2 regions of the Stenotrophomonas sp. 3(2025) genome follow, and region 2 is predicted to be linked to the other one. Evidence: riboswitches for the same ligand, from Rfam matches in the RefSeq annotation. Region 2 holds a riboswitch; the other holds the start of a gene.

Region 1 (11,427 bases), on a different contig from region 2:
GTCCACGCCCAGTTCGTCCAGCGCACGCGCCATCACCAGCTTCTGCGGCGGGCTCATGCTGCAGCCGGGGGACTGCTCGCCGTCACGCAGGGTGGTGTCGAAGATGCGGATGCGCGGGGTGGTAATTCGTTCGATGGTGGTCACAGGGAAATCTCCTCGACAGCGGGTGCGACGGCTTGCAGGGGGGAAGGGGAAGGCGTGGGAAAAGCGGTGGCGGTCGCCTTGCCGGGCGAGCGCGGGGCTTCTGCCCGGCGTCGGCGCGGCTTGCGTGGCGGGCGTGGACGGATGTCGGTGAGCAGGCCGGCGAGCACGCCGGCATCGATGTTGCCGCCGGAGACGACCGCGCACTTGCGGCGCCCGGCGACGCGACGGCCGGCAGCCAGTGCCAGCGCACCGGCGCCTTCGGCGATGATGTGTTCTTCCAGTGCCAGCCGCACCAGGGTCTCGCGCAGCTCGGCTTCGCGCACGATCACCACATCGTCCAGCAGCGAGGTACACAGGCGACGGGTCAGGAAGCCGGGGATCTTCACCCGCACGCCATCGGCCAGCGACGGCACAGGATTGATCTCGCGCACGTCGCCGCGGATCGCACGGGCCATCGAATCGACTCCCTCGACCTGCGCGCCGACGATGCGCACGCCCTGCGATTTCAGCGCCAGCGCGACGCCGGATGCCAGGCCGCCACCGCCGATCGGTACGATCACCACGTCCGGCGCGTGTGCGGCCAGCTCGATGCCGACGGTGCCCTGGCCGGCGATGACATCGGCATCGTCGAACGCGGACAGGAAGCGATAGCCATGACGCTGCGCCAGTTCGACGGCGAACGCATAGGCCTCGTCATAGCTGTTGCCATGCTGGCGCACCGTTGCGCCCCAGTGGGCGACGCCAGCGATCTTGGTGGCCGGTGCGCCATGCGGCATCACGGTGATGGCCGGCACATCCAGGCGATAGGCGGCCCAGGCCACGCCCTGGGCGTGGTTGCCGGCCGAGGCGCAGATCACCGGCCGGGTATCGCCACGTTCGCGGGCGGCCAGCAGGGCATTCAGGGCGCCGCGTACCTTGTACGAACCGGTACGCTGCAGGTTCTCCAACTTCAGCCAGGTGCCGAAGCGCTCGGCATGATGCAGTGGAGTGGGCGGCAGGAAGCGGCGCAGGCGGGCCTGCGCGGCCAGTACGTCGGCAACGGTTACGTCGCCGACATCGCTTTCCTTGCTGGCATCAGCAGCCGGCATGGGCCACCAGCGGCGTGTTGCGGAACACCGCATGCGGGCACGGGCGGCGAAGAAGACGCCTCCGTACCGGCACCGTGTTGCATACGGTACGGGCATTCATGCGGATGCTCCTTCCAGTGCGGTCATCTGCACCGAAACGCAGTCGTAGATCTTTTCCATCTGCCGGCACAGCGTTTCCGGCGGGCGCTGGCTGTCCACCACCAGTTGCAGGTGCCAACGGCCATCATCGGCGGCCACCGGCGCACCGGTGATCGCGCGCGGCGCGAAACCGCGGCGTTCGGCCATGCCGATCACGCGCAGCAGCGCGCCCTCGGCCGGTTGCAGCACCAGGTCAAGCCGGTATTGCATTGGGGATCTCCTGGCGTGCATGTGCAGGGTTGCTTTCCAGCATGGTGCTGTTGGCGGTATTGGGCGGCACCAGCGGCCACACGTTCGCGCGTGCATCGATGGCCACGTGCAGCAGGGCCGGGCCGGGTTCGGCCAGCAGCGCGGCCAGGCCACCTTCGACGTCATCACGTGCGTCGATGCGCGTGGCCGCGATGCCGAACACCTTGGCCAGGGCGACGAAGTCCGGGTTGTCGGACAGGTCGATCTCGCTGTAACGCTCGGCAAAGAACAGTTCCTGCCACTGCCGCACCATGCCCAGCGAACTGTTGTCCAGCAGGATGATCTTCACCGGCAGGCGGCAGCGGGCGATGGTCGCCAGCTCCTGCACGTTCATCATGAAGCTGCCATCGCCGGACACCAGCACCACCGTGCGCTCGGGGCAGGCGAACTGCGCGCCCATCGCCGCTGGCAGGCCGAAGCCCATCGTGCCCAGTGCGCCGCTGGTCAGGTGGTTGCGCGGATGAGTGAAGCGGCAGTGCTGCGCAACCCACATCTGGTGCTGGCCGACGTCGCAGGCGACCACCGTATCGGCCGGCGCCAGTTCGCTCAGGCGCTTCAGCAGCGCCGGGGCGTAGATGTGCTGGCCGGGTGCGTCGTAGCGCGCGGCGAAACGATCGCGATGCTGTGCGCAGCGCTTGCGCCATGCGTCCTGGTGGGCCTTGGGGGAGGGGAAGGCCGCACGCAGGGCGCGGATGGCGTGGCCGACGTTGCCGGGCACGGCGACATCAGCGCTGCGCAGCTTGGAGATCTCGTACGCATCGGCATCGATGTGCACCACGCGGGCAAACGGTGCGAACTCGGCCAGCTTGCCGGTCGCCCGATCATCGAAGCGCGCACCCAGCACCAGCAGCAGATCGCTTTCCTGCACGGCCATGTTCGCCGCGCGGGTGCCGTGCATGCCCAGCATGCCCAGCGACTGCGGGTGCTGGGGAGGCAGCGCGCCCAGCCCACGCAGGGTCATCACGGTGGGGATGGCGCTGGCTTCGACGAATTCGCGCAGGTCCTGCACGGCATCGCCCAGGGCGATGCCACCACCGGCGTAGACCACCGGCTTCTCGGCCGCCGCCAGCGCCGCGATGGCCTCGGCGATGGCCGCGTCGGCAGGGGCTGGCGGCGGTTCCACATTGGCCGGCACATGCGCCGGCAGGTGGCTGGCATCGGCCAGCTGCACGTCCTTGGGCAGATCGATCAGCACCGGGCCGGGACGGCCTTCGCGGGCGATGCGGAAAGCATCGGCCACCACGCGCGGCAGGTCATCGACGCTGCGCACCAGCCAGCTGTGCTTGACGATCGGCATCGTCAGGCCGAACACGTCCAGTTCCTGGAACGCATCGGTGCCCAGCAGCGGCGTGGCGACCTGGCCGGTGATGCAGACCATCGGCACCGAATCGAGCATCGCATCGGCGATGCCGGTGACCAGGTTCGAGGCGCCCGGCCCGGAGGTCGCCACGCAGACGCCGACCTGGCCACTGGCGCGCGCAAAGCCGTTGGCGGCCAGTGCAGCGCCCTGCTCATGGCGCACCAGGATGTGCTTCAGCGACGAATCCACCAGCGCGTCGTAGAACGGCATGATGGTGCCGCCCGGATAGCCGAACAGCGTACGGACACCCTCGGCCTCCAGCGCCTGGGTCAGCCAGCGCGCGCCGTTGGGCGGCGCGCTGCGGTGTGTGGGAGAGTTCATGGGGGAACCTTGCAGAGCGGGTGGGGGTGCCGCGTTGTTACGCGGCTTGACCTTGCAACCAGACCATCTTGGCGCGCAGTTCCTTGCCTACCTTCTCGATCGGGTGCTCCAGGTCGGCCTGCTTGAACTTGTTGTAGTTCGGCAGGCCCGCTTCGTACTCGGCCACCCAGTTCTTGGTGAAGGTGCCGTCCTGGATGTCCTTCAGCACTTCCTTCATGCGCGCCTTGGTACCGGCGTCGATCACCCGCGGGCCGCTGACGTAGTCGCCGTACTGCGCGGTCTCGGAGATGAACTCCAGCATCCGCGAGATGCCGCCTTCGTAGAACAGGTCGACGATCAGCTTCAGTTCGTGCAGCACTTCGTAGTAGGCGATTTCCGGCTGGTAACCGGCTTCGACCAGCGTCTCGAAGCCCGCCTGCACCAGTGCCGAAGCGCCGCCGCACAGCACCGCCTGCTCGCCGAACAGATCGGTTTCGGTTTCTTCCTTGAAGGTGGTCTGGATCAGGTTGGCGCGCGCACCACCCAGGCCGGCCGCATAGGCGAGCGCGTACTCGGCGGCCTTGCCGCTCTTGTCCTGGTAGACCGCCCAGATGCATGGCACACCGCGGCCGATTTCATATTCGCGACGGACCAGTGCACCCGGGCCCTTCGGTGCGACCAGCACGACGTCCAGGTCTTCGCGCGGCTTGATCATGTCGAAGTGCACATTCAGACCATGCGCGAACAGCAGCACCGCGCCCTGCTTCATGTTCGACGCCAGCACGTCCTCGTACAGCTTCTTCTGCACCATGTCCGGGGTCAGTACCGCGACCAGGTCGGCATCCTTCACCGCATCGGCCGGTGCCTTCACGGTGAAGCCATCGGCCTGTGCCTTGACCTCGGTGGGGCCGCCCGGACGCAGGCCTACCACCACATCGAAGCCGGATTCACGCAGGTTCAGCGCGTGCGCGCGGCCCTGGCTGCCGTAGCCGATGACGGCGATCTTGGTCTGGGGCAGTTCGTTGGTGCTCATGGGGGAGGTTCCTTGCGGGTGGGAAGAAAAAAGACGGCCGGCAGTCGAAGCGACGTACCGGCCGGTCAGGGAAAAGTGGCGAGGGCAACGCCGCGCATCGCACAGGTACTGCCACCACGAGAGTTCGTGGTGCAGCAGGTCCAGATTGTGGAGGAGGCGGTGGTCATGGTGGTTGCGTCTGAAACCAGGTCCTGAAATGAAAAAACCCGCACCTGGGCGGGTGCGGGTTTTTGAAGAGTTCCGGTGTGTTTGTTGCTTACACGCTGGCTCGTCCCGCACCTGTTGGTTGGGTAATAAGTACGAGCACAAGAATCGAACGCAGCGAGGCGGCGCCGGTATCGACGGCTTCGATGTGGGTTCGCGGTGGTGTGTTGTGATGCAACATGTGATCGAGAAAAACACAGCCATTTCCGCCGTGTCAACCCTCGTAGCACTATTTCCGTCAGTTTCCGCTGCATGCAGTGCAATCGCTTGTGGCACAAGGATGGTTGCTGCTGAAAGTGTTTCGGTGAACCCGAATTCACTCTTTTCAACGGGTTTTTTGCGCGGATTCCGGCGATACCAGCTGCGCTCGCCGGGGAGTGCAGCGCCCTCAGGTGCCGCGGGAGATTCGGCGCGCATTGCGATGCGTTCGTGGCAATGGCGCCCGTGGCTCCATGAAGCGCCCCATGACCTATGCCCGATGGCCCCCGGTCGCGGTAGCGGCGAAGATCGGGTCACCACCCCTTCCCTCGGAACCTGACCGTGTCCCGACGTCTTGCCCGTTCCCTGCTGGCAGCTGCCGTGCTGGCTGCCGTGCCCATGCTGTCCCAGGCCGCCGACCGCATTACCGGCCACACCTTCGCCACCCGTTCGGAGGTGATCGCCCCGCATGCGATGGCCGCCACCTCGCAGCCGCTGGCTACCCAGATCGCGCTGGACGTGATGAAGGCCGGTGGCTCGGCCGTCGATGCCGCCATTGCGGCCAACGCAGCGCTGGGGTTGATGGAGCCCACTGGCAATGGCGTCGGCGGCGACCTGTTCGCCATCGTGTGGGACCCGAAGACGCAGAAGCTCTACGGCTACAACGGCTCGGGCCGTTCGCCGAAGTCGCTCACCCTGGCCGAGTTCCAGCGTCGTGGCCTGAAGGAGATCCCCGCGACCGGCCCGCTGCCGGTATCGGTGCCGGGCGCGGTTGATGGCTGGTTCGCGCTGCACGAGCGCTTCGGCCGCAAGCCGATGGCCGACAACCTGGCCCCGGCCATCCGCTACGCGCGCGACGGTCATCCCGTTGCCGAAGTGATTGCCTATTACTGGGATCGCTCGGTGCCGAAGCTGTCGCAGTATCCGGGTTTCAAGGAACAGTTCACGATCGATGGCCACGCGCCGCGCAAGGGCGAGATGTGGAAGAACCCCAACCTTGCCGACACCCTGCAGAAGATCGCCGACGGCGGCCGTGATGCTTTCTACAAGGGCGACATCGCCCGCACCATCGGCGATTACTTCAAGAAGAACGGTGGCTACCTGAGCTACCAGGACATGGCCGACCATCATGGCGAGTGGGTCGAGCCGGTCAGCAGCAACTACCGCGGCTACGACCTGTGGGAACTGCCGCCCAACAGCCAGGGCATCGCCGCGCTGCAGATCCTCAACGTACTGGAAGGCTACGACTTCTCGAAGATTCCGTTCGGCTCACCCGAGCACGTGCATCTGTTCGTGGAAGCCAAGAAGCTGGCCTTCGCCGACCGTGCGCGCTTCTACGCCGACATGGCCTTCCAGCCGGCGCCGGTACAGAAGCTGATCTCCAAGGAGTACGCAGCGCAGCGTCGCGCGCTGGTCTCGATGGACAAGGCGCTGAAGGAAGTACAGCCGGGTACGCCCAAGCAGCTGGAAGAGGGCGACACGATCTACATGACCGTGGCCGATGCCGACGGCATGATGGTGTCACTGATCCAGTCCAACTACCGCGGCATGGGCAGCGGCATGGCCCCGCCGGGGCTGGGCTTCATCCTGCAGGATCGCGGCGAGATGTTCGTGCTGCAGAAGAACCATCCCAACGGTTACGCACCGGGCAAGCGTCCCTTCCAGACCATCATTCCGGCCTTCATCACCAAGGGCGGCAAGCCTTATGCAAGCTTCGGGGTGATGGGTGGTGCGATGCAGCCGCAGGGGCACGCACAGATCGTGATGAACCTGGTGGACTTCGGCATGAACCTGCAGGAGGCCGGTGATGCCCCCCGCATCCAGCATGAGGGATCGACCGAACCGACCGGGCAGGCGACGGCGATGACTGATGGTGGCGAGGTCAATCTGGAAACCGGGTTCCCGTACGAGACGGTGCGGGCGCTGATGCGCAAGGGGCATCGGGTGGTGTTCGCCGATGGTCCGTATGGTGGTTATCAGGCGATCCTGCGTGATCCGGAAACGGGCGTGTACTACGGCGCGTCGGAGAGCCGCAAGGATGGGCAGGCGGCGGGGTATTGAGGTTTCCCGGCCACCGGGCTGAGCCCCCTCTGCGGTGGATTCCGTAATGCTGGGTTTGGCCGGGCGGGTGGATTGTCTGGGGGCCGCCGTGAATACGTCCCTGTAGGCTCGGTCGCCGCATCCATGCGGCTCACGCCCCAGCCAACCCACCCGCCCGGCCACGGACAGTTTCCTGTGGCCGCCACCGCAGTAAGAGAAAGAAGAAGATCAAAAGCAAAGGCAACAGCAACAGCCGCGCGCTGTGTGTTGGGGTCGGATCCGTTTTCCTTTGGAAAACGGATCCGACCCCTCCTTGTTTTCCGATACACCTCATCCACGCATGGCGTGGATCCACCAACCGTCACCGGGAAATTGTCGGAGGCGGGGGGCCGATGGCGGGACCGTCCACGGCATGGATGCCGTGGACGAGCCTACAGGGACGTACTTGCGGCGTGTCCCGCCATCTGTCCCCTTCCTGCCAGGCAAGCAACAACTCAGAGCCGCCTTGGCTTTTGAAGTTGCACTTGCAGTTGCTTGAAAAAAAGCGGTGCAGCCGCTGGCTGCAAAACACCCTCAATCCTGATCCTGCGCGCGTGCCGCCTCCGCCAGGGTCTCTTCCTGCGCCGCCATCTCGCGTGCGATCCACGCATCGATCATGCGCCGCTGGCGCTGCGCCTGCCGCCGCTCGCGCGTGTATTCCTGGTCCAGTACCCGGTACAGCGACACCATCACCAGCACCATCAGCAGCGCGAACGGCAACGCCGCAATCGTGATCATGCCCTGCAACGCATCCAGTCCGCCCGCGAGCAGCAATGCCGCCGCAATCAACGCTACCGCGATGCCCCACGCCAGCTTGCGCTTCAGCGGCGGATCTCCGGCTTCGTCGGTGGACATGCTGGCCAGTACCAGCACCGCCGAATCGGCCGAGGTCACGAAGAAGATCATCAACAGCACCAACGCCACCGCCGACAGCATCAGCGACGCCGGCAGGCTGTCGAACAGGGTGAACAGCACCGTCTCATAGCCATTGCCCAGTGCCTGCACAAGGTCGGCGTGGCCGAAGATCTGCGCCCACAATGCCGTTCCGCCGAACACGGCGAACCAGAAGAAGCCCAGCAGGGTCGGTGCCAGAACAACGCCGATCACGAACTCGCGCACGCTGCGGCCGCGCGAGATGCGCGCGATGAAGGAACCCACGAACGGGGCCCACGAAATCCACCACGCCCAGTAGAAGATCGTCCAGTCGGCCACCCACGTGCTGCCGGAGAACGGCGACATGCGCAGGCTCATGGTCACCAACTGGTTTAGGTAGGAACCCAGTGTGGTGGTGAACGTATCGAAGATGAATCCAGTCGGCCCCAGCACAAGTACGGTCGCGGCCAGCAATGCAGCCAGTGCCAGGTTGAAGTTGGACAGCCACTTCACGCCGCGCTCCACACCGCTGGCGGTCGAGGCCATGTACAGCACGAAGGCAATGGCGATGATGGTCATCTGCACCGGTACAGTCGCCTGCAGGCCAAATACACGCTCCACGCCTGCAGCGATCTGGATGGTGCCGAAGCCGAGCGTCGTCGCCACGCCGATCGCCGTGGCGACCACCGCCGCGATGTTGACGACACGGCCGATCCAGCCGCGATGGTGGCGGCCGATGATCGGCTGCAGCATATCGCTGACCAGCCCGCGTCCATTGCGGTTGAACTGGAACCAGGCCATCGCCAGGCCGATCAGTGCATAGATCGCCCACGGATGCAGGCCCCAGTGGAAGAACGCATAACGCATCGATGCACGCGCGGCATCCATGCTTTGCGGTTCAAGGCCTTCAGGTGGCTTGGTGAAGTGCGAGATCGGCTCGGCGGCGCCCCAGAACACCAGGCCGATGCCCATGCCGGCGGCGAACAGCATCGACATCCAGCTGGCGCGCGAAAATTCGGGTTCAGCGTCTTCGCCACCGATGCGCAGGTTGCCGAAGCGGCCGAAGGCCAGGTACATCAGGAACACCAGCGCCAGGAATACCACCAGCAGGTACAGCCAACCGACGCTGCGGATGACATCAGCCAGCGCCGCCTGCACGACGGTATTGAAGGGGCCGGGCGCGAGGCCGGCCAGCAGCACCAGGACAAGCACCAGTGCGATGGAAATGCGAAACACCATGAAGGAGCTTCTCCGATCAAGGGAATGAGGGGAGCGAGCGAAAGCTTGCAGGGAGCAGGCCGGCGACAGTGTGCGCGCACCGGACAGGCACCGCGATGGCGGCAGGGAAAGCGCCACGTGCAACGGTGCGGCGCGCGTGCACGTTACTGAATGCGACGTCACGGTTCTGTTAACGCGGGTGCGGCAGATCTGCGCCCTGCGTGGATGAACGGGCAGGAGGTCGAGTGGTTTCTATGCTCTAATGCCCACCAAGAAGCGGGGGTACCGCGGCCTTGTGGCCACGGTTGAGATAGTCCCTTGGAACCTGATCCGGCTCATACCGGCGTAGGGAAGCTTTGCAATGCAGCCGTACCCGGAACCTGCCCAGGGAGCGCCTTGGTGCCGTCCGTGCGCGGGTGCAGTGCGCCGCCGCTTCGTCCCTGACCTTCCTGGACGATGCCCGATGAACGCACAGCTCTCCGCCCTGCAGCAACAGGCCCAGCAACTCTCCGAATCCGTGACCCGGCCCATTCCCGGCTCGCGCAAGATCCACGTGCCTGGCTCGCGCCCGGACCTGCAGGTGCCCATGCGCGAGATCGCGCTGACCCGCACGCCGACCGTGTTCGGCGGCGAAGAGAACGCACCGGTCACCGTCTACGACACCTCCGGCCCGTACACCGATCCGGACGTGCGCATCGACCTGTCTACGGGCCTGCCGGCACTGCGCCGTGGCTGGGTGGAGGAGCGCAACGACACCGAGCAGCTCGACGGCCTCAGCTCCTCGTTCGGCCGCGCGCGCGAACATGATCCGAAGCTGGACCCGGTGCGTTTTCCCGCGCGCAGCCTGCCACGTCGCGCGCGGGCCGGCGCCAACGTCACCCAGATGCACTATGCGCGCCGCGGCATCATCACCCCGGAAATGGAATTCGTGGCAATCCGCGAAAACCAGCGGCTGGAAGCGATCCGCGATGCCGCACTGCTGCAGCAGCATCCTGGCGAGGCATTCGGTGCGTCGATCCAGCAGATCATCACCCCGGAATTCGTGCGCGAAGAAATCGCCCGCGGCCGTGCGGTGCTGCCCAACAACATCAATCACCCGGAAAGCGAGCCGATGATCATCGGCCGCAACTTCCTGACCAAGATCAACGCCAACATCGGCAACAGCGCGGTGTCCTCGGGCATTGCCGAGGAAGTGGAAAAGCTGGTGTGGGCGATCCGCTGGGGCGGCGACACGGTGATGGACCTGTCCACCGGCAAGCACATCCATGAAACGCGCGAATGGATCATCCGCAATTCGCCGGTGGCGATCGGTACGGTGCCGATCTACCAGGCGCTGGAAAAAGTCGACGGCCGCGCCGAAGCGCTGACCTGGGAGATCTTCCGCGACACCCTGATCGAACAGGCAGAGCAGGGCGTGGACTACTTCACCATTCATGCCGGGGTGCTGCTGCGCTATGTGCCACTCACTGCCAGGCGGGTTACCGGCATCGTCAGCCGCGGCGGCTCGATCATGGCCAAGTGGTGCCTGGCCCACCACAAGGAGAACTTCCTCTACACCCATTTCGAAGACATCTGCGAAATCATGAAGGCCTACGACGTGACCTTCTCGCTGGGTGATGGCCTGCGTCCTGGTTGCATCGCCGATGCCAACGATGCGGCACAGTTCGGCGAGCTGGAGACGCTGGGCGAGTTGACGAAGATTGCGTGGAAGCACGACGTACAGACCATGATCGAAGGCCCCGGCCATGTGCCGATGCAGCTGATCAAGGAAAACATGGACAAGCAGCTGCGCGAGTGCGGCGAGGCGCCGTTCTACACGCTCGGTCCGCTGACCACCGACATCGCGCCGGGCTATGACCACATCACCAGCGCGATCGGTGCGGCGATGATCGGTTGGTTCGGCACTGCCATGCTCTGCTACGTCACGCCGAAGGAGCATCTGGGCCTGCCCAACCGGCAGGACGTACGCGACGGCATCATGGCCTATCGCATCGCCGCCCATGCTGCTGACCTGGCCAAGGGGCATCCGGGTGCGCAGGTGCGTGACAACGCGCTGAGCAAGGCACGCTTCGAATTCCGCTGGGAAGACCAGTTCCACCTCGGCCTGGACCCGGAGAAGGCCAAGGAATTCCACGACGAGACCCTGCCCAAGGACGCGCACAAGCTGGCCCACTTCTGTTCGATGTGCGGCCCGCATTTCTGTTCGATGAAGATCACCCAGGACGTGCGCGAGTACGCCGAGAAGGGCATGCAGGAAAAGTCCGAGCAGTTCCGGGCGGCCGGCGCCGAGGTGTACCAGCAGGGCTGATCGCAGATGGGTAGTGCCGGGTCATGCCCGGCACCGTCCAGTCACCCATCTCACCGACATGCCGCTATCCTCGCCCCATCGTTCCCCGGGGACACGGAACCATGCCCATTGCCGTCACCACCCGCTGGCTGGCCATCGCCCGCCGTCATCCCTCGGCCTGGCTGCTCGGCGCACAGCTGCTGTCGGTACTGCTGTACCCGGCGTTGGACGAAACCGCTGCCGGGCGCGCGGCAGT
Region 2 (11,427 bases):
GGATCTGAGACACCGTTCGTAGTTCCCTGGCGGGAGGCGACTCCCTGCCCCCTGTGATCGCCGTCGCAACTGTGCCATCATCCGCGTCGATGGGTTCTCCTATGCGAGGTCGAAGGAATCGACCGGCTCATCACGACGTTCCCCCTCCTCGAGGGCGGGGCGTGTTCTGCGTTGGCCTTCCTGCCCGACGCCCGCAAACCATGGAGAGGTGCATGAAGATCCTTCCGGAATCCCGCTTGGCCCGTGTCCGCCCACGCCTGTGTGCGACGTTCGCCGGCCTGCTCGTTGCGCTGCTTGCCGGCGCCTGCACCCCCTCGCCTTCGACCGCGTCACCACAGGGCGCCACCGCGCCACGACAGGATGTTGCCCCGATGCAGAGCTCCGCCACACCCGCCACCACGGCCACCGCCACGCCCCCCGATGCCGGCAGCGTGCTGTATTTCATCTACGACGTCGACGGCGATGGCGCCGTTTCGTATGAAGTAGCCAATGGCAGTGTCGCCACCTTCTGGTTCGGCCATGCCTTCGAACTGGCCGGCACCCGCTATTACACCGGCTTTGCCTGGAACACACCGCAGAAGTACGGCAAGCCCGGCGAAGACGAAGCCGGTCCGGACAGCCAGGTCACCCTGACCGAGGCCACCTTCACCCTGACCGGCGACAAGCCGGATCGCCCCTGGGTGTTCAAGGGCGCCGAACCGTGGGTCGGCACCGTCGGCGCCTATGGCACCGCGCCGGACATCGACAGCAAGCGCAAGCCGCTGGAGTACCGCACTCCGGCCGGCAAGCTGGTGCTGGCGGTGCCGACCAGCACCTTCGCCACCGGTACCAGCATCGAAGGCTACACCGTGCTGGTATTCAACCCGGACTACGAGAAGTCCGAAGACGGCCAGGTCTGGGCCAGCGCGGGCACGGTGATCACCGGCGAAGACAATTCGGCCGCCTGCGACGAGGGCCAGGTGATGCCGTGCGTCAGCAACCGGGGCGTACTGGCCTTCAGCGCCGTCGCCGGCAGCGACCTGCCCACCATCACCGTCACAGCCACCGGCACCACCATTTCCGGCCCGGGCCAGACCCGTGCGCTGGGTGCGGCCGATGCACGCCAGTACCACTACGACGCCGCCCGCAAGGCCTACGTAGAGAAGTAAGACGCACCACCCCGCAGCACCTGTTGACCGACATGTTGAAGACTCACGGATGAGTCCGGTTGGCGTATCGCGGCAAAGGCCGCTCCATCAACCCCAGAGGAAGTGTCATGGCACAACGTGACTACAGCAAAAAGGAAGTTCTCGACATCATCGAGCAGGTGGCACAGCGCAAGGGCATCGCCAGCGAGGACTTCCTGCGCTTTGCCCACATCGAGACCGGTGGCCGCTTCAACGAGCGCGCGCACAACGACAAGACCGATGCCAAGGGCCTGTTCCAGTTCCTGCCATCGTCGGCCAGGCAGTACGGCCTGACCGGCCACGAGTACGACCCGACCCGCAACACCGAAGCGGCAGCGGAGATGTTCAAGCGCAACCTGGTGGACATGGAAAAGCGCCATGAGCGCACCGGCCATCCCTACCTGTCCGGTGATGACAAGCCGAGCGGCCTTGACCTGTATCTGGCACACCAGCAGGGTGCGGCCGGCTACGGTTCGATCCAGACCGCGATCGCCACCGGCACGTTCGGCGTGGTGCGCGACGGCCACGGCGATCCGATCAACATGCGCCCGCGCATCATGGGCCAGATCGGCAGTGACGTGGAAGCGCTGACCGGGCATACGCGCGCCGAGATGCGCACGATGAATGATCGTGACCTGGCCAGCACCTTCGCCCAGTACTACGACCGCAAGTACGACGCGATCAGCATCCCGGAAAAGAACATCGCGCCGATCACCGAAGCCCAGGCGCGTCCGGCACCGGTGCAGGCCGCACCGGCACAGACCGCGGCCCCCGCCGCGCAGGCCGCTGCCGCCGCCGGTGCCGCAACCATCGCCGCTACCGCCACGGCTGCTGCCGCCAAGCCCGACGCACCCGGCATTTCGCTGGATGCGGCCTACAACGCCGGCGTGAAGTACGACCACGTCAAGTACGCGATCAACATCGAAGGGCATCGCCTGCAGGTTCCCGGCGTGTCCGGCAAGAACGTCGCCCAGGGTTACATCGACTGCTCGGGCTGGGTGGGCACGCTGCTCAACAAGACCCAGGATGAGATCAACCAGAAGGCCGGCCACGCGGTGTTCGCCGATGCCGACAAGATCAAGCTGGGCTTCGCCGGTTCGGGCAGCATCGTGGAGCAGGCCTACAAGGACTCGGGCGTGCTGCTCAAGCGCGACGACATCCTCAAGCCGGGTGCGCTGAAGGAAGGCATGGTGATCGGCCTGGACACGGCCAATACCAAGCACGAGTACTGGAAAGGCATCGACCACATCGTGATGGTGGTGCGTGACCCGAACACCGACAAGCTGCTGATCAGCCAGTCCACCGGCAAGCTGGGCGTGCATACCATGCCGGTGGAGGATTACCTCAAGCAGGTAAAGGACCACCCGAACTGGAAGCTGTTCGCCTCCGATCCGCTGCACCAGGCACGCGATCTGCTGGAAAACCGCAGCCAGGCGCACGAGCAGGCGCAGGCCAAGGGCGCCGCCGAACCGAAGCCGTCCCCGCAGGAAAAGCCGCAGGCCAGCAACGAACTGCATAAGCAGGGTGCGCACGGCGAGGATGTGCGCAGGGCGCAGGAACAGCTGGGCCACCTGGGGTATGTGGGTGCCGACGGCAAGCCGCTGGTGGAGGATGGAAAGTTCGGTCGCAACACCGAGGCTGCCGTGCGCCAGCTGCAGAAGGACAACGGTCTGGCAGTGGACGGCATCATCGGCCCGAAGACGCTGGATGCGATCAAGGACGCGCGCGAGCGCCCACTGCTCAATGACGAGCGCCATCCGCAGAACCCGATGTACAACCAGGCCGTGAAGGGCATGGAAGGCCTGCCGGCAGGCACCTTCAAGGACCGCCATGCACTGGAGGCCGCCGCCGCTGCGCTGACCAAGGAAGCACAGGCCAGCGGCATGCAGCGCATCGATTCGGTGGTGCCCAGCACCAACGGCGAGCGCATGTTTGCCGTACAGGGCACCGCCGGTGACCCGGCTGCCTGCCGCGCGGCGGTGGACACCCGTGCGGCCAGCGAGCAGAGCATGGCACTCAGCAGTGGTGCGGTGCACGGTGCACCGAATGTCCTGCAGCAGCAGGACGCCCAGCAGGAGCAGGTGAAGCAGGCCCAGCGCGCCATGGGCCACTGAGCCAGGCCAGGCAGGGGAAGCCAGGGGAAGGGCCGCGTACTGCGGCCCTTTTCCTTTCTGGCAGCTGAGCGGCCGCCGCGCTTTCAGCCTCGCTTCATGCCGCCTGACGCTAGATGAATGCGCAAGCCGCACGGGGATCGCGCGCAATGTTCCGGCAATGTCCGGGCACCAGCGTGGTCCCTACGGCAGCCGGGGCGCCCAGCGCCCTCCCTGCCCACCGTGGCATGCACCTCACAGGAGAACCCAACATGCTCAGCACTTCCGCACTCAGCTTCCGTGGTCTGGCGATGGCCCTGGCACTTCTTGCCGGCGTGGCCGTGGTCAGTGATGCCAGCGCGATGTCGAGGAAGGACAAGCGCACCGTGGTCGGTGCCGTCGTCGGCGGCGTGGCGGGTCACCTGATCTCCAACGGCGACCCGGCTGCCACCGTCGGCGGCGCGGTTGCCGGCGGCGCCATCGGCAACCTGACCACCTCCGACCGCCATGATCGACGCTACGACGGGCGCTATGACCGTCGCTACGATCGCCGCTATGACCGGGGCTACAACCGCGGTTATGGCTACGACCGCCGCGATGACCGTCGCTGGCAGCGCGAGCGCCATGACAACCGTTACTACCACGACCGCGGCCGCCATCGCGGCTGGTAAGCGCGCCGGCCATAGGCCGCACGTGGCGTCCCTGACGGGCGGGTCGATGACCCGCCCGTTTGCGTCTGTGGCGTCCATGGCGTTGAATGCGCAGCCTTGGATGTTCCTTTACTCACCAGCGGCCGTGGCATGACTTCTTCCCCCCATCGCGTGCAGGGCCTCAACAACGACGAGGTCGTCGCCGACTGGCCGGTGATCGACGCGCAGGAGATCACCTGGCTGCGTGGCCACTATCCGCAGCTGGGCGCGGACAGCACGCTGCGCTGGCACAGCCCGCGTCCGTTGTCGGCCGCGGCCATCGTCGACGGCACGCACGGTCCGGTCTTCATCAAGCGCCACCACCACAGTGTGCGCAGCGCTGAAACCCTGGAAGAAGAACACCGTTTCATCGCGCATCTGGCAACTGCCGGCATGCCGGTGGTGCAGGTGCTGGCCAGCAACGACGGCCGCACCGCACTCGAACACGGCCCGTGGACCTACGAACTGCATGCGGTGGGCGCGGGCAAGGACCTGTATCGCGAGCTGCCGTCATGGTCACCACTGACCGACATCGCCCAGGCCCACCAGGCAGGAAGAATGCTGGCCACGCTGCACCGCGCGGCCACCAGCTACCACGCCCCGCAGCGCGGCACCCATCTGCTGGTGGCACGCGACGACCTGATCCGCGCCGATGACCCGATCGCCGCGCTGAAGGCCGACCTCGGCAATCGCCCCGGGTTGGCCCGCTACCTGGCGCGCATTCCCTGGGAAGAACAGCTGCGCCGCGATGTGCTGCCGTGGCACCACGGCCTGGCCGCGCGCCTGCAGGACGAACCGCGGCTGTGGGCGCACAACGACTGGCACGTTTCCAACCTGCTGTGGAACGACGACGGCACGATTACCACGGTGCTCGATTTCGGCCTGGCCTCGCCCACCAGCGCGCTGTTCGACCTGGCCACCGCGATCGAACGCAACGCGGTGGCCTGGCTGCAACTGGAGCGCGGCACCGATGCTGCTCGCATCGACATCGCCCTGGCCCTGCTGGACGGCTATCGGCAGGAGCTGCCGCTGTCGCCCACGCGCGTGCACCTGCTGGCCGACCTGCTGCCGATGGTGCATTTCGACTTCGCTCTGTCCGAAGTGGAGTATTTCGAGGGCGTCACCGGATCGACCGCGAACGCCGATGTGGCCTGGCAGCCGTTCATGCTCGGGCATCCGGCGTGGTTCGCCACGGCCCCCGGCCAGGCCCTGCTGGCGGCCCTGCACGCCGCCGCGTGAGCCGCGAGCCACCAAACACCCGGGGGGCTCAGTAGATCGACGCCATGCGTCGATGATGCGCTCGGCCGGGGTCAGATCCCTTTCCGCTGGAAAGGGATCTGACCCCGGCTGAAGGGCGGTAGCTCGCAAATCCGTACCATTTGTAGTGAAATGGTCACCTGAAGCGGGGGTGCCTGGATCTGCCAGGCTGAGAGAGTCCCTTGGAACCTGATCCGGTTTGCACCGGCGTAGGGAGCTTTGAGCCGCAGCCACACCCCCGTCATGGGCCGGTGCACCTGCGCGCCGTCGCTTCGTCTCCCTTGTTGTCTGAAGACGAATCGAATGAACCGCTGCCTGCGCCCCACCCTGCTCGCCCTTGCCCTCTGCGCCGCCCTGCCGCTGTACGCCAGCGAGGCAGGCACCGACGCCGTTGATGCGCCCTCCTCGCCCACCGAACTGGCGGCGGTGCGCGTGCAGGCCGGCAAGCCGGCCACCGACACCTCGCGCGTCAACGCCTTCGGCGGCGGCTCGTGGAAGGACACCCCCGCCTCGGTGAACGTGCTGGAGCGCGACTACCTCGACCGCCGCCAGGTGCGTTCGCTGTCCGAGCTGGCCAGCAATGATGCCTCGCTGGGCGATGCCTATGCGCCGGTGGGCTACTACCAGAACATCGCCATCCGCGGCTTCGCGCTGGATGCGGCCACCGGCTACCGCTTCAACGGCATGTCCATCGCCGGCGAGCAGCGCCTGGCGCTGGAGAACATCCAGGAAGTGCAGATCCTCAAGGGCGAAGCCGGCCTGGCGGCTGGCGTGATGGCACCCGGTGGCATCATCAACTACGTGGGCAAGCGCCCGGCGGAAGTGCGCACGGTCACCCTGGGCACCGATTCGGAAGGCTCGCGCTATGCCGCCGTGGATGTCGGCCACTGGCTGACCCCGCGCTTCGGCGTGCGCCTGAACGCGGCCTGGGATGCCAGTGATTCCTACGTCGAGCATGCCAACGGTCGCCGCAACTTCTATTCGCTGGCCACCGACTGGCTGATCGGCGAACACGGCAAGCTGGAAGTGGATGCCAACTACCAGACCAGCGCGCAGCGCTCGGTGTCCGGCTTCCAGCTGCTGGGCGCGCGCGACCTGCCGCGCGGCGTCGACCGCGAACGCCTGCTCGGCTACCAGCCGTGGCAGCGGCCGGTGGACATTGCCAGCACCAACATCACCGCGCTGCACACCTATGACTTCAACGATGCGTGGCAGTCGCGCGTCTCGTTCGGCCACAGCCGCTCGGTGATCGATGACAACGTCGCCTTCGCCTACGGCTGCTACTACACCGCAGGGTGTGCAGACGGCAGCATGCCGGGCAACTATTTCGCCCCCAACGGCGACTACGACATCTACGACTACCGCAGCCCGGATGACACCCGCCGCAACCAGCAGGCCCGTGCCGAACTGCGCGGCAGTTTCGAGACCGGCAGCGTCGGCCACCAGCTGAGCATCGGCGCCGACTACTTCCGCCGCACCATCGACAAGCGCCCGAGCGTCAACGAGTACGTCGGTACCAGCAACATCCACGACGTGCAGGTGCCGGTGTTCGAGCCCTCGCCGAAGATGCCGGGTGCATCGGCACGGCGCCTGGACAGCCGGCAGACCGCGTTCTTCGCGCTGGACCGGATGAGCTTCGGCGATGACTGGCAGTGGCTGGCCGGCGGCCGCTTCGTGCGCCTGGACGAGCGCGCCTACGACAAGCGCGGCACGCCGCAACGCCACAGCCGCCTGTCGCGCTTCCTGCCGCAGACCGCGCTGGTGTGGAAGGCCACCGACCAGCTCAACGCCTACGCCAGCTACGTGCGCGGCATTTCGCTGGGCCAGGAAGCACCGTTCTGGACGTCCAACGCCGATACCTTCCTGCCATCGATGCAGTCGCGGCAGCTGGAAGTGGGCGTGAAGTACGTGCCAGTGGACGCCCTCACCCTGGGCGCGGCCGTGTTCCGCACCTCCCAGCCCTACCAGTACGCAAAGCCCGACGGCAGCGACGTCGGCTACACCTTCGTCGAAGAAGGCCAGCAGACCCATACCGGCCTGGAACTGACCGCCAACGGCCAGCTGGCCGACGCGCTGCAGATCGTCGCCAGCGCCAGCGTGCTGCAAGCGCGCGCACGCGACACCGGCACCCCGGCCTATGAAGGCCATCAGCTGGTGAACGTGCCCAAGGTGCGCGCCAGCGTGCACCTGGCCTACGCGCTGCCGTTCGTTGAAGGCCTGGATGTGACCGGTGGCTGGCGCTATGCCTCCTCCAACGTGGCCCGCGCCGACGGCGGTGTGCGCGCACCGGACTACTCGGTGTTCGACGCCGGCCTGCGCTTCCAGCACCGCCTGCACGACCGTGCGGTCAGCTGGAACCTGTCGGTGGACAACCTGTTCAACCGCTTCTACTGGCGCGACACCGGCAGCAGCGGCGGTGACTACTACCTGTTCCCGGGTGCGCCGCGACAGGCGCGCCTGTCGGTGACGTTCGCGCTGTGAGCGGCGTCGCGCTCGAGTGGACTGCCGCGCTCTTCAGCATCCTCGGGGTGTGGCTGATGGCAAAGCGACGGTTGGCCGCGTGGCCGGTCGGCCTGCTGTCGGTCGCGCTGTACGGCGCGGTGTTCGCCGAAGCCAAGCTGTACTCGGACACGCTGCTGCAGGTCGCCTTTGGTGGATTCCTGGTCTACGGCTGGATCAACTGGCGCCAGCACGCCGCCGATGAAGGCAGCATCCGCATCGTGCCGCTGGCGCGCGGCACGCTGCTGCGCGACCTGGCCATCGGCCTGTGTGGCGGCGTGGCGCTTGGCGCCGGCATGCACACCTTCACCGATGCAGCGTTGCCGTGGCTGGACGCGATGCTGGCCGCACTGAGCCTGGTCGGGCAATGGTGGCAGGCGCGCCGGCACACGGCCTGCTGGTGGGTGTGGATCGTGGTGGACGTGGTCTACGTGGGCGCCTATCTGTTCAAATCGCTGCACGTGACTGCTGCGTTGTACGTGTTCTTCCTGGGCCTGGCACTGTTCGGGCTGCGGGCGTGGCGCGCCGCCGCGCGCGAGCCGCAGGCAGTACCTGCGCAGTAGAGCCACGCCATGCGTGGCTGCGTTGGTAGATGCCGACCTTGCTCGGCAGGTGAGCGCCAACCAAGGTTGGCGTCTACCGATGCCCGGCAGCCAGGCATGGCGTGGCTCTACTGGGTAAGGGTCAGCCCCAATCGCAGTGGCTGTCGCATGTCCTTCGGCGGCGCCGCCGGCAACGGCGTGGCCTGCAGCGCCGCACGCAGATCGGCATCGACCTGTGCATCACCCAGGCTGTCGAATTCCAGTTTCGAGATGGCGCCATCGCCGGCGATCCACACACTCACCACCAACGGCGCCGGCGCTTCGGGATGCTCCTGCAGCCAAGCCAGCAGGCGCTGCGCGTGCGGATCCTGCTCCTGCTGCAGACGCTGCTGCAACTCGCCGCTGACGGAGGCGGCATAGGCCATCCAATGCGCAGGTGCGTCCTGTGCGGACACGCTGGCGCTGCCCAGCGCCAACAGGCCCAGCAACCATGCCAACGGGCGCCAGCCACGGCGCGAGGTGCGCTTGTTTCCTGCAGAAGCCATCACCCACGTCTCCACGTCCATCCCAACGCGCCATGGTCGGCGCCGTAGATGACAGGCAGATGGCGGCGCAGTAGAGCCACGCCATGCGTGGCTGTTCCGGGCAACCGGTTGATCCATCCACGCATGGCGTGGATCCACCTGGCTGCCCCACCCGGCGTGATCAGTCGCCCAGGTCGGCCAGCACTTTGCGCGAGGGCGCAAAGAAGGTGACGCCGGTGGTCGCGGTGGAGAAATCGAGGATGCGGTCATGCAGCGGCGCGGGGTTGCCGATGAACATCCGCTCCAGCATCTTCTCGATCACCCACAGCCGGCGCGTGTAGCCGATGAAGTAGGTGCCGTACTCGCCACGCCCCGGATTGGCGAAGGGCATGTTGTCGCGCAGGATCTCGTGCTCGCCGTCGGCATCCTCGATGGTGCACAGCGTCTTGTGCGACTTCTGCGCGTCGGCCGGTGCGTCGTCAAGCTCGATGTTGTCGTGCTTGGTGCGGCCGATGATCGCCTCCTGCGCCTCGGTCTTCTGCGTGCGCCAGGCATCGAGGTTGTGCAGGTACTTCTGCACCACCACGTAGCTGCCACCGGCATGGTCGGGGTCCTCGTCGCCGACGATGGTCGCCTCCGGCAGTGACAGGCCTTCGGGGTTGGCCGTGCCGTCGACGAAATCGAGCAGGTCGCGGCCGTCGAAGTAGCGGAAACCGGCCACATCATCCACCGCGTCCACCGCATCGCCGAAGGCCATCATCAGGTTGCGCTCGAAGGCCACGATCAGATCCATCGTGCGTGCACGGACGTGGTACAGCAGGTCGCCCGGCGTGGAGACCGCCGTGTGGGTCGCACCCTTCACTTCCTGGAACGGCTTCAACTCGCGCGGCGGCGTACTGCCCACCAGCGGCGCCCACACGCGGTGGCCGATGGCCACGTTGCAGGTGAAGGTGCGCTCGATCTCGCGGATGGCGGTGTTCTTGATCAGGTCATCGGTACTGGCCAGCACCTCGCGCACTTTCGCCAGCGACGCCGCATCGTCCTTCACCGTCAGCACCAGGAACGCGGCCGAATGGGTCAGCGGCGCGGTGATCTGCTGCGGCTCGTTGTCGAGCGTGTGGTTGAGGGCGGTGATGGGTGCGGGCTGGGCGTTCACGATGGTTCCTGCTGGCTTGAGGCGGGCACATCGCCTGCGGCAATGTGCGGGCGATCATAGCGGAACGACCTTGCCGGCGACGGAGCGGTTCTCAGTTCGCGGAGGTCAGCCGGCCGGCGCCAGCCACTCATCGGCAAGCACCTGTGCCTGCAGCCCGCTGTCGGTGATCGAGTGCTGCGGCTGTTGCACCCACCACTCCCCGTGCCACTGCGGCCGCATGTGTCCGCGCAGGAACCGCTCGACGCGAAAGCGCTGCCCGACACGAAGGATGCAGGCCAGCCGCGTGCCGTCCTGCGAGACCACGGACGCCTGCAGCTGCCAGCCGTCCGCAGCATCGCGCAGCAGATTCGCTCCATCGATCTCGATCACGTCCATGCTGTGGCTACGCCGTGGTCACGGTGAACTGCCGAGGCGTGCGCCACGCAACCCGCAGGTAGGGTCCCTCCAGCACACCGCCCTCGCGGAGATGCTCGAACACGTCGGCCGGACACCACTCCCTGCCCGCCGAGAAGGCAACGCCGAGATCACGCAGGCGGAGGAAGACGGCGGCCTTGGCTGCATCGTCGGGGACCGGCAGGGTGAGGGTGTTCTCATCGCCAGCGGTGAAGCCCAGCGCCTGCAGCGAGGCCCGCGAGCGGCCATTGAACAGCATCACCTTGATGCAGTTGCCGTCGGCCTGCCTCACATAGGCATCGATGTGCGTTTCCATTGGCGGATTGTAGAGGCAGACGGATCAGCTGGCGTCGCTCCACACCGCCAGCACGTAGCCGTCCAGATCGCGGAAATGGAAGCGACGGCCGCCGGGAAAGGCAAACACCGCCTGCACGATCTCGCCGCCAGCGGCGAGGATGCGCTGCTGCGCGTCGGCAAGGTCCACGCAGTACACGATGACCAGCGCGCCTCCTGAGGGCGTCACTGCCTGGCCGGCGACAAATCCACCTTTGAGGCGGCCGTCATCGAACTCGGTATAGGCCGGGCCGTAGTCGGTGAAGGACCAGCCGAAGACCTGCCCATAGAACTGCTTGCTGCGGGCGATGTCGGCGACGTTGAATTCGATGTTGTCGATGCGGCGTTCGGCAGCGGTGGTGTCTGCGTGGCTCATGGTGCGGCTCCGTGGTTGGAGCGGCCAGCATCGGTCAGGGTCGGGCCCGGGTCTTGAACGAAACGGCCATCAACGTCCCCACTGCTGGCGCAGCGCACTGGCGGTCAGGCCGGCAAGCTCGCGGGCGTCGCGGCTGAGGTGGGCCTGGTCGGCATAGCCGGCCTCCACGGCCAGCATCGCCAGACTGTGCGCGGGTTGGGTCTGGCTGCAGCGCAGGAACCGCTGCAGGCGCAGGATCCGCTCCAGCGACTTTGCCCCGTAACCGAACTGCGTCTGGCTGAAGCGACGCAGGGTGCGCGGGCTCATGGCCAGTTGTGCGGCGAGTGCGTCGATGCTGGCATCGCCTCTGGCAGCGTACGCGAACAGCGCATGCGCGCGGCGTGTGTGTTCGTCCAGCACGGC

Evidence for each region. Region 2 has a riboswitch for thiamine pyrophosphate ahead of ACUXVE_RS04025 (TonB-dependent siderophore receptor). Riboswitches for the same ligand answer to the same signal wherever they lie in the genome.
Region 1: another riboswitch for thiamine pyrophosphate. It lies ahead of thiC (phosphomethylpyrimidine synthase ThiC); the one in region 2 lies ahead of ACUXVE_RS04025 (TonB-dependent siderophore receptor).

What each region holds. Positions count from the first base shown of each region.
Region 1 covers NZ_JBQOIF010000006.1:64,559-75,985, reverse strand. Annotated here, with positions in the region: gene ACUXVE_RS06690 (2-isopropylmalate synthase) at 1-144, opposite strand, end outside; gene ACUXVE_RS06685 (threonine dehydratase) at 141-1,232, opposite strand; gene ACUXVE_RS06680 (ACT domain-containing protein) at 1,329-1,580, opposite strand; gene ilvG (acetolactate synthase 2 catalytic subunit) at 1,564-3,300, opposite strand; gene ilvC (ketol-acid reductoisomerase) at 3,338-4,312, opposite strand; gene ggt (gamma-glutamyltransferase) at 5,114-6,775, shown strand; gene ACUXVE_RS06660 (BCCT family transporter) at 7,328-8,905, opposite strand; TPP riboswitch at 9,153-9,254, shown strand; gene thiC (phosphomethylpyrimidine synthase ThiC) at 9,348-11,192, shown strand; gene ACUXVE_RS06650 (ion channel) at 11,294-11,427, shown strand, end outside.
Region 2 covers NZ_JBQOIF010000003.1:245,322-256,748, reverse strand. Annotated here, with positions in the region: gene ACUXVE_RS04050 (response regulator transcription factor) at 1-8, shown strand, start outside; gene ACUXVE_RS04045 (hypothetical protein) at 213-1,148, shown strand; gene ACUXVE_RS04040 (XVIPCD domain-containing protein) at 1,256-3,280, shown strand; gene ACUXVE_RS04035 (glycine zipper 2TM domain-containing protein) at 3,529-3,927, shown strand; gene ACUXVE_RS04030 (phosphotransferase enzyme family protein) at 4,057-5,184, shown strand; TPP riboswitch at 5,340-5,435, shown strand; gene ACUXVE_RS04025 (TonB-dependent siderophore receptor) at 5,506-7,683, shown strand; gene pnuC (nicotinamide riboside transporter PnuC) at 7,680-8,264, shown strand; gene ACUXVE_RS04015 (TonB C-terminal domain-containing protein) at 8,372-8,788, opposite strand; gene ACUXVE_RS04010 (Dyp-type peroxidase) at 8,949-9,923, opposite strand; gene ACUXVE_RS04005 (hypothetical protein) at 10,029-10,298, opposite strand; gene ACUXVE_RS04000 (hypothetical protein) at 10,306-10,632, opposite strand; gene ACUXVE_RS03995 (VOC family protein) at 10,657-11,025, opposite strand; gene ACUXVE_RS03990 (helix-turn-helix domain-containing protein) at 11,095-11,427, opposite strand, start outside.